Regions from separate parts of the Enterobacter pseudoroggenkampii genome, predicted to be linked through region 2. Evidence: predicted binding sites of a transcription regulator. Region 2 holds the regulator's gene; the other holds the start of a gene.
What was found. Region 2 encodes PhoB, which activates phosphate uptake and scavenging genes when phosphate is short. Its sites were predicted from a motif close to CTGTCATAAAACTGNCNNAT; they were not measured.
Positions count from the first base shown of each region.

Region 1: OTG14_RS14510 (esterase-like activity of phytase family protein) is a predicted target of PhoB. The motif match lies at 3,691-3,710, and genes of this name have one in related genera.

Region 1 covers NZ_JAPMLV010000002.1:271,274-279,511, reverse strand. The annotation lists gene OTG14_RS14535 (LysE family translocator) at 1-121, opposite strand, end outside; gene OTG14_RS14530 (helix-turn-helix domain-containing protein) at 169-912, opposite strand; gene OTG14_RS14525 (NAD-dependent succinate-semialdehyde dehydrogenase) at 1,063-2,433, shown strand; gene OTG14_RS14520 (hypothetical protein) at 2,479-2,799, opposite strand; gene OTG14_RS14515 (YfaZ family outer membrane protein) at 2,799-3,344, opposite strand; gene OTG14_RS14510 (esterase-like activity of phytase family protein) at 3,756-5,114, shown strand; gene yjiA (GTPase) at 5,404-6,357, opposite strand; gene OTG14_RS14500 (YbdD/YjiX family protein) at 6,368-6,571, opposite strand; gene OTG14_RS14495 (carbon starvation CstA family protein) at 6,637-8,238, opposite strand, start outside.
Region 2 covers NZ_JAPMLV010000001.1:87,905-96,142, forward strand. The annotation lists gene rdgC (recombination-associated protein RdgC) at 1-499, opposite strand, end outside; gene mak (fructokinase) at 623-1,528, shown strand; gene sbcC (exonuclease subunit SbcC) at 1,595-4,726, opposite strand; gene sbcD (exonuclease subunit SbcD) at 4,723-5,928, opposite strand; gene phoB (phosphate response regulator transcription factor PhoB) at 6,116-6,805, shown strand; gene phoR (phosphate regulon sensor histidine kinase PhoR) at 6,827-8,122, shown strand.

The DNA of each region.
Region 1 (8,238 bases), on a different contig from region 2:
CGCGCAGTCGGTAGCGCGCCGCGTAGCCCACCAGCAGGAAGAAGTCCGGACCCGGGCTTAACAGGGCGACAAAATGCGCCAGCGCCAGAGCGAGAAAAGCGGAAGGGAAGAACAGTTCCATAGCAACCTCGGTTAACAATCTGAGGTCAGACTACGGTGATGCAAACGCTATTTATTGTCGGATATTGATCGGCCAGTGGCGTACTGGCGCGGCGTGGCGGCGGTATAGCTGACGAAGGTCTTATGAAAATGGCTCTGGTCGGCAAAGCCGCTCTGGTAGCCCACGTCGGCGATGTCATCCCCGGCACGTAGCCGCGCTTTGGCGAACTCCACGCGGGAGATGTTGAGGAAGCTGCCCGGCGTCAGGCCGGTGTCCTGCCGGAAGGTGCGGATCAGCGTCTCTTTGCGCAGCGAGAATCGTTGGGCAAGTTCGTCAAGCGAAGGCGGTGCGGCCAGGTCGGCAAGAAACGCCTGCCGCACGTGCTGACTGGTTGAGCGAAGCGCATCTGCGTTTTCCAGGCGGCGGGGCAGGGCTGAAAGCAGCGTGTCCACGGAGGCAGGCGACATCGTCTCAACAATCTCAAGGTAGCGCTTAAAGAGCGTACGGTCGCGAATCACCTGGAGCGCCAGAGGAAGATCGGTGTCGATATAGAGCATATGGTAGCTGCGCGGTTGCCCGGCGACGGGGTTGCAGCTGTGCGGCGCATAGGCCGGGATCACAATGAGGTCCCCGGGGTTAAGGATGTATTCTCTGTCATGACACACGCAGCAGGTCTGGCCTTCCACAATCGCGCCGATGGAGAGCTGCGGGTGACAATGACGTTTATACGCCTGCGTGCTCTGCCACGTGCTGCGCAGCTCAAGGCCTGAGGCGCGGTGAAAAGTCTGCCGGATGTGTCGGGTATCGGTCATATGAACTCCTTCAGGACGTTTTTATACCACGTCAGCGAACCGTCTGGCAGCGCTTCATTAAGAACCTTCCGGATATACCCAACTTTACGTCCACAGCCAGTCATGTTGACTACCCTTAATACCCTAAGCGGTAAAACAAGGAGATTCGACATGGCTTATCAGACAGTAAATCCTGCCACTAACCAGCTCATCAAAGAATACCCCTCACATACCGACGCGGATATTGAAGCGGCCCTGAAGGCGGCCGATGCGCTTTACCATTCGGACTGGGCGAAAGGCGACATCAGCCAGCGCCTGCCGGTGCTGCATAAGCTTGCCGACCTGATCGACGAGCGCATCGAGGATCTGGCGAAAATCGCCAGCCAGGAGATGGGTAAGCTCATCGAACAGAGCCGCGGCGAGGTGAAGCTGTGCGCGCAGATCGCCCGCTATTACGCCGACAATGCGAAGCAGTTCCTGGCCCCGGTGAAGTACGACTCTGAGCTTGGGGAAGCGTGGGTGGAGCATCACCCCATCGGCGTGCTGATGGCCGTTGAGCCGTGGAACTTCCCGTATTATCAGCTGATGCGCGTCCTGGCGCCGAACCTGGCGGCGGGCAACCCGGTGATCGCCAAGCATGCCAGCATTGTGCCGCACTGCGCTGAGACCTTTGCCCATCTGGTGCGCGAGGCGGGCGCACCAGAAGGGGCGTGGACCAACCTGTTTATTTCGTCCGAGCAGGTGGCGAACATCATTGCCGACGATCGCGTGCAGGGCGCCGCATTAACCGGCTCCGAAAAAGCCGGCAGCGTGGTGGCCGCACAAGCGGCGAAGCACATTAAGAAATCCACGCTGGAGCTGGGCGGTAACGACGTCTTCGTGGTGCTGGACGATGCGGACCTGGACAAAGCCGTGAAGATTGGTGTGAATGCGCGCCTCAACAACGCCGGGCAGGTCTGCACCGCGGCGAAGCGCTTTATCCTGCATGAAAAGATTGCGGATGCTTTCCTGAGCAAATTCACCGAAGCGTTTAAGCAGGTGAAGATTGGCGATCCGCTGGACGAAAGCACCACGCTGGGGCCGCTGTCGTCGAAAGATGCGCTTGAAACACTGACCAAACAGGTTAACGAGGCGGTGAAAAGCGGCGCCACGCTGCACTATGGCGGCAAGCCGGTGCAGCGCGACGGGAGTTTCTTCGAGCCGACGATCCTGACGAACATCTCGCGCGACAACCCGGCGTACTTCGAAGAGTTCTTCGGCCCGGTGGCGCAGATATACGTGGTGAAAAACGACGACGAGGCGGTCGCGCTGGCGAACGACTCCCACTACGGCCTGGGCGGGGCGGTATTCAGCCAGGATATCGAGCGCGCGAAGAAAATGGCGTCCCGGATCGAGACCGGGATGGTGTACATCAACTGGCTTACCGATACCGCGCCAGAGCTGCCGTTCGGCGGCGTGAAGCGCTCCGGTTACGGACGCGAGCTGTCGGATCTGGGGATCAAAGAGTTTGTGAACCAGAAGCTGGTGGTGGTGCGTAAGTAAGAGGTCATAAAAAAACCTGCCAGCCGGCAGGTTTTTTTAAGGGGATTATTGCACTTCGATCTTGTCCCAGCCGCTTTTAAACATGCAGCTGTCAACCAGCGTATCCCGGCGATATTCATTCGCGTCTTCAACCGTGTAGCTCGTGGAAATATCCTTTTTCTTTTTCGATTTGTCCGTTTTTTCCGAGCTCGAACCGGTCACCACGTTATCCGGGGGAAGGTCGATCAGTGCCTGCGCTTCGCATTCCGTGAGCTTTTTATTCATTTCCACGTCGCTGACGCCCGGTTTCACCCATTTGTACTGGACGCAGCCGGTGAGCATCAGCGTGAGGCTCAGAACGCAAAGCGCGGTCATGCGGTGTTTCATCAGAAGGTGACTCCACCGCCAACATATGCGCCGTCAATAAGCGTATGGTTCGGACGACCGTCTTTGCCATCAACGCTCACGTGGCGGTAGCCCACTTTCAGGGTCACCGGCGCGATCGGCGTCCAGCTTACGCCGCCGTTGGCTTCCACGTAGTTTTTCACGCTGTTGTTCAGCCCTTCTGGCGCCACGTAGCCTTCACCGTACACGTGGATGCTGTCGGTCAGGGCTACGTTTACGCCGCCACCGATTGGGAACGCCACGCCGTTATCGCCTTTTTTCGGGCCGATGTAGATAGCTTTCGCACCTGCGTTCAGCATCACCGGGCCCACTTCCAGGTTGTAGCCTGCGCCCACGCCGCCGGTCTGGGTACCGTCATCGGTGTTTTTAAGCCAGTTGCTTTCGGCATACAGACCGGATGAGGATTTACCCATTTCGAGGTTGAGGTTGGTAAAGTTTTTACCCTGCTCAATGCTGCCGCCCATTGCCAGAGCGGAACCCGAGAGGGCGGTCAGAGCAGAAAGAAGAAGGATATTCAGTTTTTTCATGTTTTATGCCTCGTCATTAAATTCATCTGGGGGCACCTTAACAAGCGATGTTTATGACTGCAAATGTGATAAAAATCGCTGTTTTATGCTGATATTGTTAAGTTTTTTATAGAAGTTGTTGCAATGCTGTTTGATCGCCGGGGTGTCAACGGGTGATGTTTTGGTGTTTAGGAACCGTTTAATTTTTTGACTAAACATAAACTGAACGAAGAAGGGATAGTGATTAGAGGTGAATTAATTGAGTTTCTAATAATTTCCAAAAATATTTCAGTTGTCACACAATACAACACAACCTTACATTTCCGGGCAATGAATATACGTTCACTCGCCCATGCCGGTTGCCTTTCCATGTCATTTTTCTGACACGTTTATTCTTTACGTTGTTGGCTTCACTAACTGGATGCTAACAATATGAAAAGAAAAATTATTCCTGTGCTTATCGGTTGTGCGCTCTCTTTCTCTGGCCTGGCGGCACAACCTACCGCTGAGCGCTATGTCGTTAGCTTCCCTGACGGCTCCCATGTGAAATACAGCGGCGCGTTTGCCGATGCGTTCCCGAACGGGCTCCCGGTGGGGATTGGCTCTGGCCTGCTGTTTACGGGCAAGCAGGGCGATGCCCTGACGTTTGCGACCGTGACCGATCGCGGTCCCAACGCCGATGCGCCAAAAATGGGTAAAAACGAAGCCAAAATTTTTGTCACGCCAGATTTCGCGCCGCTGCTGATGACCATCCGCGTTCAGAACGGCAAAGCGGAGGCGGTTGATGCCCGCCCGCTGCATGACGATAAAGGCGAGATTAACGGTCTGCCGCTGCAAAGCGGCGTGATTGGCTCCACCAATGAAGTGGCCTTCAGCGATACCTTAAAGACGCTCAAGGGTGACAACCGCGGACTGGATACGGAAGGCATCACGCCGGACGGCAAAGGCGGCTACTGGCTGTGCGACGAGTACGGCCCGTTCCTGATTAACGTCGACAGCAAAGGCAAGATCCTGGTGATCCACGGGCCGCAGGCCGCGGAAGGCGAAAAATCCATCGCGGGCGGTCTGCCAAACATCATCAAATGGCGCCAGCCCAACCGGGGCTTTGAAGGCCTGACCCGAATGCCGGACGGGCGGATTATCGCCGCCGTGCAAAGCACGCTGGACATCGACGGTAAAAGCAAAAAGCAGGCGCTGTTCACCCGACTGGTGAGCTTCGACCCGGCGACCGGCAAAACCGCGATGTACGGTTACCCCATCGACAGCGCGGCCTACGATAAAAACAGCGACGCCAAAATCGGCGACATCGTGGCGCTCGATAATCAGCACATCCTGCTGATTGAGCAGGGAAGCGATAAAAACGACGGGATGCGTAACCTGATTTACAAGGTGGATCTCAGCAAGGCGAGCGATCTTTCCGCCTTTGACAAGCCGGGCGAGTACCCGGAGTTTGATGATGAGAAAACCCTGGCGCAGCGCGGGATTACCCTTGGAGCAAAAACGCAGGTGGTCGATTTGCGCGCGCTGGGCTGGCAGCAGGAGAAGGCCGAAGGGCTGGCGCTTATCGACAGCAAAACGCTTGCGGTGGCGAACGATAACGACTTTGGCGTGAAGGTGGCGATGCAAAACCCGGTCGAGGGCAAAAAGCTCAAGGATTATCGGGTGAACGCGGAAGGCAAGCTGACGCTGGATGATAAGCCGGTGGAAACCACGCTCAGCGTGAAGCCGCTGAAGAAGCCGGAGTCCGACAGCGAGCTGTGGATTGTGACGCTGCCGGAGGCGGTGAAATAAGTTTTCTACTTACCCTCTCCCCACAGACTGAGGAATCTCCAGTAATTTTTTTTACTGAAAGCGACGAGAGTAGTTACAAAAATGACGGGCTTATAGCGACGACCTGGTCCGGCTGTAAATCGCTGAGTCGTTTCCTGCAGGCCGGGGCGAGGCGCAGGGATGCGCCGAGAAGGCGGGCTTTACAGGGATGTTACCTCCGCCCTCTCCCTCAAGGGAGAGGGGGCCGTCTGTGCAGGCAATATTTTGTGGGGATCCCTCAGCCCCACAGAGGAGAGGGGATGCATGGCGGCTATTTCTTCAGACCCGCAAACGCCGCCCGAATCTCCTCTTCCGGCAGCTGTATACCAATAAACACCATCACGCTGCGCGGTACTTCATCGCCCCACGGTCTGTCCCAGTCGGCGCTGTACAGGCGCTGAACGCCCTGGAACAGCAGGCGGTTGGGTTCGCCGTCAATCCACAGCATCCCTTTGTAGCGCAGCAGCTTGTCGGCAAACGACAGCAGCAGGTTCTCCATCACGCGCGAAACCTCGCTGATGTCCACCGGGTAGTCCAGTTCCACCACAATCGACGCCACGTCGTTTTGCTTGTCTCCCATAAAGTGGAAGCGCGGTTTTGCGGTGACGTTCTCCTCCAGCATAAAGCCGTTGGTGTTGAACAGCTGAGACAGGTCGATATCGCCGTGCGTCACCGTGTAAATCGGCGCGCGGGAGTTGATGCGCGTCAGGCGCTCGCGAAGCTTAACGCTTTCGCCCGCCACGTCGGTTTTGGTCAGCAGGATGCGGTCGGCGTAGCCCACCTGAGACTGGGCGATGGTGAACTGATTCATCTGCTCATCGGCGTGGACCGCATCGACCAGGGCAATGACGCCGTCCAGCAGATAGCGCTGGCAAAGGATCTCATGAGAGAAAAAGGTCTGAATAATCGGGCCGGGGTCGGCCATGCCGGTGCACTCGATCACCAGGCGGTCAAAGTCGATTTCACCGCGATCGCGGCTGTCGAGCAGGTCCAGCAGGGCGTCTTCCAGCTCGTTAGAGCGGGTGCAGCAGATACAGCCGTTGGTCAGGGTTTTGATCTGCGTGGCGCGATCGCCAATCAGCTGGTCGTCTACGGAGGCTTCGCCAAATTCGTTTTCGATGACGGCGATTTTAAAGCCGTGCTGTTCATTCAGGATGTGGCGCAGCAGGGTGGTTTTACCGGCGCCGAGGAAACCGGTCAGCAGGGTAACGGCAATCGGGGTCATGGTCTCTCCTTTAGCAGCAGCGGACGCCGCCTTCTCCACTTCCGCCGTAGCGCGCTTCCTGACGCTCGCGGAAGAATTCGGTGTAGGTCATGTACGGCTTATCCGGATGGTTGGTCTTCATATGCTCAACGTAGTTGTCATAGTCCGGAATGCCAATCAGCATTTTCGCCGCCTGACCGAGGTATTTTTTTGCTTCGCCTAAGTTACCAAACATAACCTGTCCTGATAAGAAAAAGCCCGGTGGCGCGCAGCGATCCGGGCCTACAGTTACATGCTGGATTAATGGTGTGAAGAGGTCTTCACGCCGCCTTCCGGCACCGGCACGTACGGGGTTTCTTTATCCGTACGGCCTTCAGCGTTACGCACTTTCAACCAGGTTTTGATGCCGTAGAAGATAATGCTGTACACCACCACCAGGAACAGAATGCTCAGACCCGCGTTGGTGTAGTTGTTCACCACGATATGGTTCATGTTGGCAATCTGTTGCGCGGTCAGATCCGCGCCGCCTGCGGCAATCTTCTCTTTGTACTGGTTAGCCATGAAGAAGAAGCCTTCCAGCTGCGGGTTGGCGCTGAACAGCTTCAGGCCAAGCGCCCAGGTGGTGCAGAGCAGCAGCCACAGCGCAGGAACCACGGTGACCCAGATGTATTTAGTGCGCTTCATCTTCACCAGTACCACGGTACCGAGCACCAGCGCCACGGCAGCCAGCATCTGGTTAGAGATACCGAACAGCGGCCACAGGCTCTTCACGCCGCCCAGTGGGTCGACAACGCCCTGATACAGCAGGTAGCCCCACAGGCCGACGCAGCCCGCCGTACCCAGGATGCCCGCTACCAGAGAGTCGGTTTTCTTCAGGAACGGCACGAAGTTACCGAGCAAATCCTGCAGCATGAAGCGGCCCGCACGGGTACCGGCGTCCAGCGCGGTCAGGATGAACAGCGCTTCGAACAGAATACCGAAGTGGTACCAGAAGCCCATGTCCGCCCACGGCAGCACTTTGTGGAACACGTGTGCGATACCGACAGCCAGTGTAGGAGCGCCACCTGCGCGGTTCAGCACGGACGGTTCGCCGATGTCTTTCGCGGTCTGCATGATCTGCTCAGGCGAAATCACGAAGCCCCAGGAGCTGACGGTCGCCGCCGCGTGTGCGCTGGCGTCTTTCAGCTGCGCCATAATCAGCGCCGCGTTGTCACCGCCCATCTCGTGCAGGTTTGGCATGGTGATGCCGAGACCCGCCGGCGGGGTGTTCATCGCGAAGTACAGACCCGGTTCGATGATGGACGCGGCAACCAGCGCCATGATCGCCACGAAGGACTCCATCAGCATCGCGCCGTAGCCGATCAGACGCGCGTCTTTCTCGTTCGCCAGCAGCTTAGGCGTAGTACCGGAGGAGATCAGGGCGTGGAAGCCGGAGACCGCACCGCAGGCAATGGTGATGAACAGGAACGGGAACAGGGCGCCTTTCCACAGCGGGCCGGTACCGTCGATGTACTGCGTTACCGCAGGCATTTTCAGATCCGGGTTGATCAGCAGGATGCCGATCGCCAGACCGACGATAACGCCGATTTTCAGGAAGGTCGCCAGGTAGTCGCGCGGGGCCAGAATCAGCCAGACCGGCAGCAGCGCGGAGATAAACGCATAGCCAATCAGCGCGAAGGTAATGGTGGTGTCCTTGAAGGTCAGCGCCGGACCCCAGTACGGGTCGTGCGCAATCACGCCGCCGAAGTAGATGGAGGCCACCAGCAGCACGATACCAATCACCGACACCTCACCCACGCGTCCCGGACGCAGGAAGCGCATGTAGATACCCATGAACAGCGCAATCGGCACGGTTGAGCAGACGGTGAAGACACCCCACGGGCTTTCGGCCAGCGCTTTCAC
Region 2 (8,238 bases):
GCGGCACGACCGGTAACGAGCCGATGCTTTTGCGCAGCAGGGCCAGCGTATCTTCTGCTTTCTTGGCGCTGGCGCAGTCCACCATGATCAGCCCGTTAACGGTATCGATCCACATCATGGTCTGGCTGAAGCGGCTGAAGGCGCGCGGCAGCAGGGAGTGCAGCACTTCGTCTTTCAGCGAATCTTTTTCGGTCTTTTTCAGCTTGCGGCCCTGTTCGGCTTCCAGCTTGAAAATTTTCGCTTCGAGCGCCTGCTTAACCACCGGCGTCGGCAGGATTTTCTCTTCTTTACGGGCGCAGACGATGATTTGACCCGTGCTGCTGGCGTGGGTCAGTGCATCGCTTTGTGAACCCATTGGCGGAACCCAACCGGTTTTCGCCATATCCTGGCTACCGCAAGGGGAAAAGGTATAAGCGGCTAACTGTTTTTCCATCTCTTCTGCACGCAGCGAAACGTCGCGGCTGAGACGGTAAACCATCAAATTTTTGAACCACAGCATGATAATTTCCACGGCCTTGTCGTTAAATCAGCGGGCATGATAACGAATTGTCGCATCGCTTGCATTGCTAATCGGGAAGCGTGCTTCTACTCTGTTGATAATCAAAATAATGAGGAGAGTCTTGTGCGTATTGGGATCGATTTGGGCGGCACCAAAACAGAAGTTATCGCACTGAGCGAGCAGGGGGAGCAGCTGTTTCGCCATCGTCTGCCGACGCCGCGCGATGATTATCACCAGACTATCGAGACGATTGCCAGGCTGGTTGAGATGGCAGAGCAGGCGACTGGGCAAACCGGCAGCGTCGGGATGGGGATCCCAGGGTCGATCTCGCCGTATACCGGCGTGGTTAAAAATGCTAACTCCACCTGGCTCAACGGCCAGCCGTTTGATAAAGATTTAAGCGCGCGTCTGAACCGGGACGTGCGTCTGGCCAACGATGCCAACTGCCTGGCGGTCTCTGAGGCCATCGACGGCGCGGCAGCGGGTGCCCAGACCGTGTTTGCCGTTATTATCGGCACCGGCTGCGGCGCGGGGGTGGCGTTCGGGGGGCGCGCCCATATCGGCGGCAACGGCACGGCGGGCGAGTGGGGACACAACCCGCTACCGTGGATGGATGAAGACGAGCTTAAATACCGCGCTGAAGTTCCGTGCTACTGCGGAAAACAGGGCTGTATCGAGACGTTTATCTCCGGCACCGGGTTTGCGACCGACTACCGCCGTCTGAGCGGCCAGCCGCTCAAGGGCAACGAAATCATGCGTCTGGTCGAAGAACAGGATCCTGTCGCCGAACTGGCGCTTAGCCGCTACGAAATGCGGCTGGCGAAATCGCTGGCTCACGTGGTGAATATTCTCGATCCTGACGTGATAGTGCTGGGTGGCGGCATGAGCAACGTCGATCGGCTGTACGCCACGGTGCCGAACCTGGTGAAACAGTGGGTCTTCGGCGGTGAATGCGAAACCCCGATCCGCAAAGCGCTGCACGGGGACTCCAGCGGCGTGCGCGGCGCGGCGTGGTTATGGCCAGAATAAACGTTTATTCCCTCTCCCTGTGGGAGAGGGTTAGGGTGAGGGCATCAGACCGCACGATCACCCCATTCATTCCACCGCAAACACCTTATCCAGCCTGCTATACCCCAGGCCGTTGATCTTCTTCACCTTAATCTGCACCGGAATGCGCTCTTTCATCGCCTCAACGTGGCTGATCACGCCGATGGTTTTCCCGGTGGCGTTCAGCGCGTCGAGCGCATCCAGCGCGGTATCCAGCGTTTCACTGTCGAGCGTGCCGAACCCTTCATCCAGGAACAGGGAATCGATCCGCGTCTTATGACTCACCAGATCGGAAAGGGCCAGCGCCAGCGCCAGGCTGACCAGGAAGCTTTCACCGCCCGAGAGCGTACGGGTATCGCGAACCGCATCCGCCTGCCAGGTATCGACCACTTCCAGCTCCAGCGCGTCACTGGCCTTACGCTGCAGCAGATAACGCCCGTGCAGACGGTTAAGCTGCTGGTTTGCGAGCCAGACAAGATTGTCCAGCGTCAGTCCCTGGGCGAACTTACGGAACTTGTCGCCGGTGCTGGAGCCGATCAGCGCGTTCAGGTACCCCCAGTCGTCCGCCTGGCGCGCGGCCTCTTCAATTTGCTGCATCAACGCCAACTGGTGCTGACGGTTATCGCTGTCCTGCTTAAGCTGCTGACGGATCTCGCCCTGATGCGTGGTGTTCTCGCGCAGCCGCTGCGCCAGCTGCTGCAGCTGGCTTTGCAGCGTGGGGGCATCGGCGTCGAGCCCTTCCGGCCGCAGCGCCAGATGAGCCTGCAGCTGCTGGTTAGCCTGGCCGGAAAGGGCCGCGGCCTGCTGTATCTGGTTTTCCAGCGACTGTTTCAGCTGTTCAAGGTGGCGAATAGCGTCGTCATCCAACAGCGCGGCAAGGAACGCGTCCCGATCGGCAAAGCAGCTTGCCGAGAGCGCCGCGGTGAACTGCGTCTGCGACTGTTGCAGACGCTCTTGCTCCAGCGTCTCCTGCTGCTGTTGCGCGGTCAGCTGGCTCTGTAGCGACACGCACTCGTCGTGGATGTCGCGCCAGTTGTCAGGAATAACCGGTTCGGCGTCTGCGCTGTTCGTTGCCGGAAGCGCGTCGAGCAGCGGCTTCAGGGCGTTTATGCGTTCCTGAAGCACGCCGTGCTGCGTTTGCTTCTCCTGCCACTGCGAGAATTCCGCTTCGCGGGCGTGCAGCCAGGCGGCTTCATTACCGTCTTCAGGTACGTTGAGTGATAGCGAGAGCAGGGCGTGTTCCAGCGCCTGTCGCGCGGCCGTCAGCTGCTGCTGATACTGTCGCTCCTGCGCTTCCTGCTCGTTCAACTGGTTTTGCAGGGTCAGACGTTGGCTGAGCTGATAAAGCTGGCGCTCGTACTGTTCCTGCTCGTTCAGCCATGGCGCGATATCGTCCTGAATATTCAACGCTATATTCAGGGAAGCACAGGCCTCGATCCACTCTTTAGTGAGTGCTTGCTCTTCCTGAGAGAGCGTCTGAACTTCGTCTGTCTCGCGCTGGATCTGCTGAGTCAGGGCATTAACCTGTCCCAGCACCAGCAGGCCTTCCTCTTTAAGCGCGGCGACCTCTTTTTCCAGGGCATCACGGCGGCGCTGGTTATCCGTCAGCTCAAGCGACTGGTATTGCTCAACGGCGGGATGCTCGCTGGAGCCGCACAGCGGACAGGGTTTGCCGGCCTCAAGCCGGGCACGATAGCTTTCCAGGTCTTTAATCGTCGCTTCGCGTTCGCACAGGGCCTTCAGGTCCAGATAGTGCTGGTGTTTCTCTTTGTACTGCTGGCGGCGCAGCGTCAGCGTTTCATTGAGTTTATTTTGTTCGGCCTGCGCCTTCTGCACGCTTTCACCGCTCTGGCGCAGGCGCTTTTGCAGCGGCTGATAGCGGGCATGCAGCGACGTTAGCCGCTGGCGCAGCGTGCGTGACCGGGACTGCTGCTCCATGGCCGCGCTGACCTCATCCGCCGTCAGGGTCAGCGCATTTTCCGGCATCTCAGCCAGCCTGTTGCGTAATTCACTCATCCGCGCAGCAAGCGAGGCTAACTGCGTTTTATCGCGGTTAAGCTGCGAGAACTGGGCGCGCCAGCCGGCAATCTCCTGTCCCAGCAGCCGATAGCGATCGTGCTCCGCCAGCCACTGCGCCAGCGCCGTCAGTTCGGTCTGAAGCTGTTCGTGGTTACGCAGGGCGGCATTGCGGATACGTGAACGCAGCGCGGTTCTGGCTTGTAAGCGAGTATTTACTTCGATAATTCGCTGCTGCGTCTGTGCCAGACGCGCGGTTTGCTCCTGCTGATGTTCCCAGAGCGGTCGAAGCTGGGCGGCGGGCAGAGCAAGCTGGAGCTTTGCCAGCTCTGGCGCAGCGTTCGTCAGCGCCTGTTGCGCCTGCTGCTGCGTCGCGGTGACGCGCTGTTGCTCGCGCACGAGCTCATCATGACGCGTAAGCCACTGAAAATCTTTCTGCTGGCTTTGCTGCTGAACCAGCAGGGTTTTCTCTTCGTCAGTAAGTGCCTGCAAACTTTGCTGTAACTGCTGCTGCTGTTCTTCGCTCAACAGAACGACGCCCGCCGCCTGCGCCTCGCACTTTTCAAGCACGCTGCGGGCGGCTTTATGTTTTTCAAACACCATGGCGGAAATCTGGCCGTAGATCTCGGTGCCGGTCAGCTCTTCCAGCAGCTCGGCACGATCGCTCGGTTTGGCATTAAGGAAGGCGGCAAACTGCCCCTGTGACAGCAGCATCGAGCGGGTAAAGCGCCCGTAGTCCAGCCCGGTAAGCGCGGCGGTTTGCTCCAGCTTATCCGACACTTTGTCGGCCAGGATTTTGCCATCTTCACAGCGCGCCAGCTCCACGCGCGGTGCCTGCAGGTTCCCGTCCGGCTGGTTGCGCGCCCGGTTCTGGCTCCAGAAGGCGCGATAGGCGGTGCCTTTTACCTCGAACTCCACTTCTGCCAGGCATTCGGCGGTGTCGCGCGTCATCAGATCATTTTGCGCCTGAGAGACCTTCTGCAGTCGCGGCGTTTCGTGATAAAGCGCCAGACAGATGGCGTCGAGCAGGGTAGTTTTTCCTGCCCCGGTCGCGCCGGTGATGGCAAACAGCCCGTTGCTGGCAAACGGCTCCTCGGTAAAGTCAATTTTCCACTCGCCCTTGAGTGAGTTGAGATTTTTCAGGCGCAGGCTCAAAATTTTCATGCGTTTTCTTCCTCATCATTGAGCGCATGCAGGGTACGGCTGAACAGTTCGCTGAGTCTTGCGCGCTTCGCGTCGTCAATCTCTTCCTGCGAGAGCCTGCGTTCAAACACCTCTTCAACCCGCAGTTCACTGAGCGTTTCACGTTGAGCGCTTAACAGAATTTTCTCGCGCTGCTCGCGGCTGCGGCGGACCAGTAAGACTTCGACGGGCAAATCCTCCGTCAGCGCCTGAATTTTGCGCTGCATATCGTGCAGGTAGTCATCGGTGGTGATTTCGATATCCAGCCAGACGGGGGGATCTTGTTCGACACCGCGCCACTGTTCCAGCTGGGCGGTGATGGCATCGAGATCGCCTTTCAGCACCGCCAGCGGCTGGGTGACCGGTACTTCCAGCGTCTCGACGGCGCGGAGTTTTCCCTCGCTGAAGCTCACCAGATGCACGGATTTGGCTTTCCCTGTTTCGTCAAAGCTGAGCGAAATAGGGGAGCCGCAGTAGCGGATGTGCTCGCTGCCGCCAATAACCTGCGCGCGGTGAATGTGTCCGAGCGCAATGTAGTCGGCTGGCGGGAAGTTCTGCGCCGGAAAGGCATCCAGCGTACCGATATAGATGTCACGCACGGCGTCACTTTTACTGGCCCCGACGGTGGTGAGATGCCCGGTTGCAATCACCGGAATAGGCTGTTCACCCCGCAGGGCACAGGCTTCGGCGTGCTGCTGGCGGTAATAGTCGGTGATGGCCTGTAACAGATGTTGCTGCTTTTCTGCACCCGACAGCCCTGCCTGGCTTTGCACGATGTCCCGCGGACGTAAAAACGGTATCGGACACAGCACAGCCCCCGGCGAGCCGTCGCGTTTATTCAGGATCTGCGGGGCGTGCCCGGCGCTGGCGACCACGGTGGTATTGAGAAATGCCAGGATATCGCGGGATTCATTGAGCGTGGCGACGGAATCATGGTTGCCGGCGACAATCACCAGGTGACAGCCGGTTTGCTGCAGATTCACCACGAAGCGGTTATACAGTTCACGCGCATAGCTGGGGGGCGAGCCGGTATCAAAGATGTCACCCGCCACAATAATCGCGTCCACCTCGTGCGTCCGGGCCGTTTCCAGCAGCCAGTTCAGGAACGCTTCATGTTCAGCCGCACGGCTTTTGCTGTAAAAATTTTGACCCAGATGCCAGTCCGAGGTGTGAAGTATGCGCATAGCTGATCCGTGGCAAAAAAGAGAAAGCAGGATTATAAACGTTCAGAGAAGGGAAAATAACCGCTGTAATAAAACAACGGTTTGCCCGTTATCGTGGTACTGTTTTTCATAAATCTGTCATAAATCTGACGCATAATGGCGCCGAATTACAAACTTGTAACTTAAATAAGATAAGACAGGGCAAAGTATGGCGAGACGTATTCTGGTCGTAGAAGATGAAGCTCCAATTCGTGAAATGGTGTGCTTCGTGCTCGAGCAAAACGGTTTCCAGCCGGTTGAAGCGGAAGATTATGACAGCGCAGTGAACCAGCTGAATGAACCCTGGCCCGATCTGATTCTGCTGGACTGGATGTTGCCTGGCGGCTCCGGACTGCAGTTTATCAAACACCTGAAGCGTGAAGCGCTGACCCGCGACATCCCGGTTGTGATGCTTACGGCGCGCGGAGAAGAAGAGGATCGCGTGCGCGGTCTTGAGACCGGCGCGGACGATTACATTACCAAACCGTTCTCCCCTAAAGAGCTGGTCGCCCGCATTAAAGCCGTGATGCGCCGTATTTCGCCGATGGCGGTGGAAGAGGTGATTGAGATGCAGGGGCTGAGCCTTGATCCCACCTCACACCGCGTGATGACCGGTGAAAATCCCCTCGACATGGGGCCTACCGAATTTAAACTCCTGCACTTCTTTATGACCCACCCGGAACGCGTGTACAGCCGCGAGCAGTTGCTGAATAACGTCTGGGGAACTAACGTGTATGTCGAAGACCGGACGGTTGACGTACATATTCGCCGCCTGCGAAAAGCACTGGAACTGAGCGGCCACGATCGCATGGTGCAGACGGTCCGCGGCACGGGTTATCGTTTTTCTACCCGTTTCTGAACAATGACAGGAGTGTGACGCGTGCTGGAACGTCTGTCATGGAAAAGGCTCGTCTTTGAACTGATCTTATGCTGTATTCCGGCCTTCCTTCTTGGGGCCTTTCTTGGACACCTGCCGTGGTTTCTGCTGGCGTCGGTCACCGGGCTGCTGATCTGGCATTTCTGGAACCTGCTGCGCCTCTCCTGGTGGCTGTGGGTTGACCGAAGTATGACGCCGCCGCCGGGAAGCGGCAGCTGGGAGCCGCTGCTGTACGGTCTGCATCAGATGCAGATGCGTAATAAAAAGCGTCGCCGCGAGCTGGGAAGCCTGATTAAGCGTTTCCGCAGCGGTGCAGAGTCGCTGCCGGATGCCGTGATTCTGACAACCGAAGAAGGGACGATCTTCTGGTGTAACGGCCTGGCGCAACAGCTGCTGGGCCTGCGCTGGCCGGATGACAACGGTCAAAATATCCTCAACCTTCTGCGCTATCCCGAGTTTACGCTGTACCTGAAAAAGCGTGATTTTACCCGTCCGCACAATCTGAAGCTCAATAATGGTCGCCATCTGGAGATCCGCGTGATGCCCTACAGCGATAAGCAGTGGCTGATGGTGGCGCGCGATGTTACCCAAATGCACCAGCTGGAAGGGGCGCGTCGCAACTTCTTCGCCAACGTCAGTCACGAACTGCGAACCCCGTTGACCGTGCTGCAGGGCTACCTGGAAATGATGCAGGAGCAAACGCTGGAAGGCGCGCCGCGTGAAAAAGCGCTGCACACCATGCGCGAGCAAACGCACCGGATGGAAGGGCTGGTGAAGCAGCTGCTGACGCTCTCGAAGATTGAAGCGGCGCCAACGCTGGCACTAAATGACACCATTGATGTCCCGATGATGCTGCGGGTCGTGGAGCGTGAAGCGCAGACGTTAAGCCACAAAAAGCATCACCTGACCTTTGAGGTCGACAATACGCTGAAGGTGCTGGGCAGCGAAGATGAACTGCGTAGCGCTATTTCCAACCTGGTGTATAACGCGGTGAATCATACGCCTGAGGGGACAAATATCGTGGTGCGCTGGCACCATGCCCCAACGGGGGCGGAGTTTAGCGTGGAAGACAATGGGCCGGGGATCGCGCCGGAGCATATTCCGCGTCTGACCGAGCGCTTTTACCGTGTGGATAAAGCGCGATCCCGGCAGACGGGCGGAAGCGGCCTGGGGCTGGCAATTGTGAAACACGCGGTGAATCACCATGAAAGCCGTCTCGATATTCAGAGTACGCTGGGTAAAGGAACCCGTTTCAGTTTCGTTATTCCGGAACGATTAATTGCCAAAAAGATCGCCTGACGGCAGGCGTGTCATTTTACCTTTCCACGGGTCAGCCATCGCTGGCCCGTTTGCTTTGCAGTCAAGCGAAACGCGGATGAATTTTATACGGCTGTCTGTTTTTTGTTCGCATGATT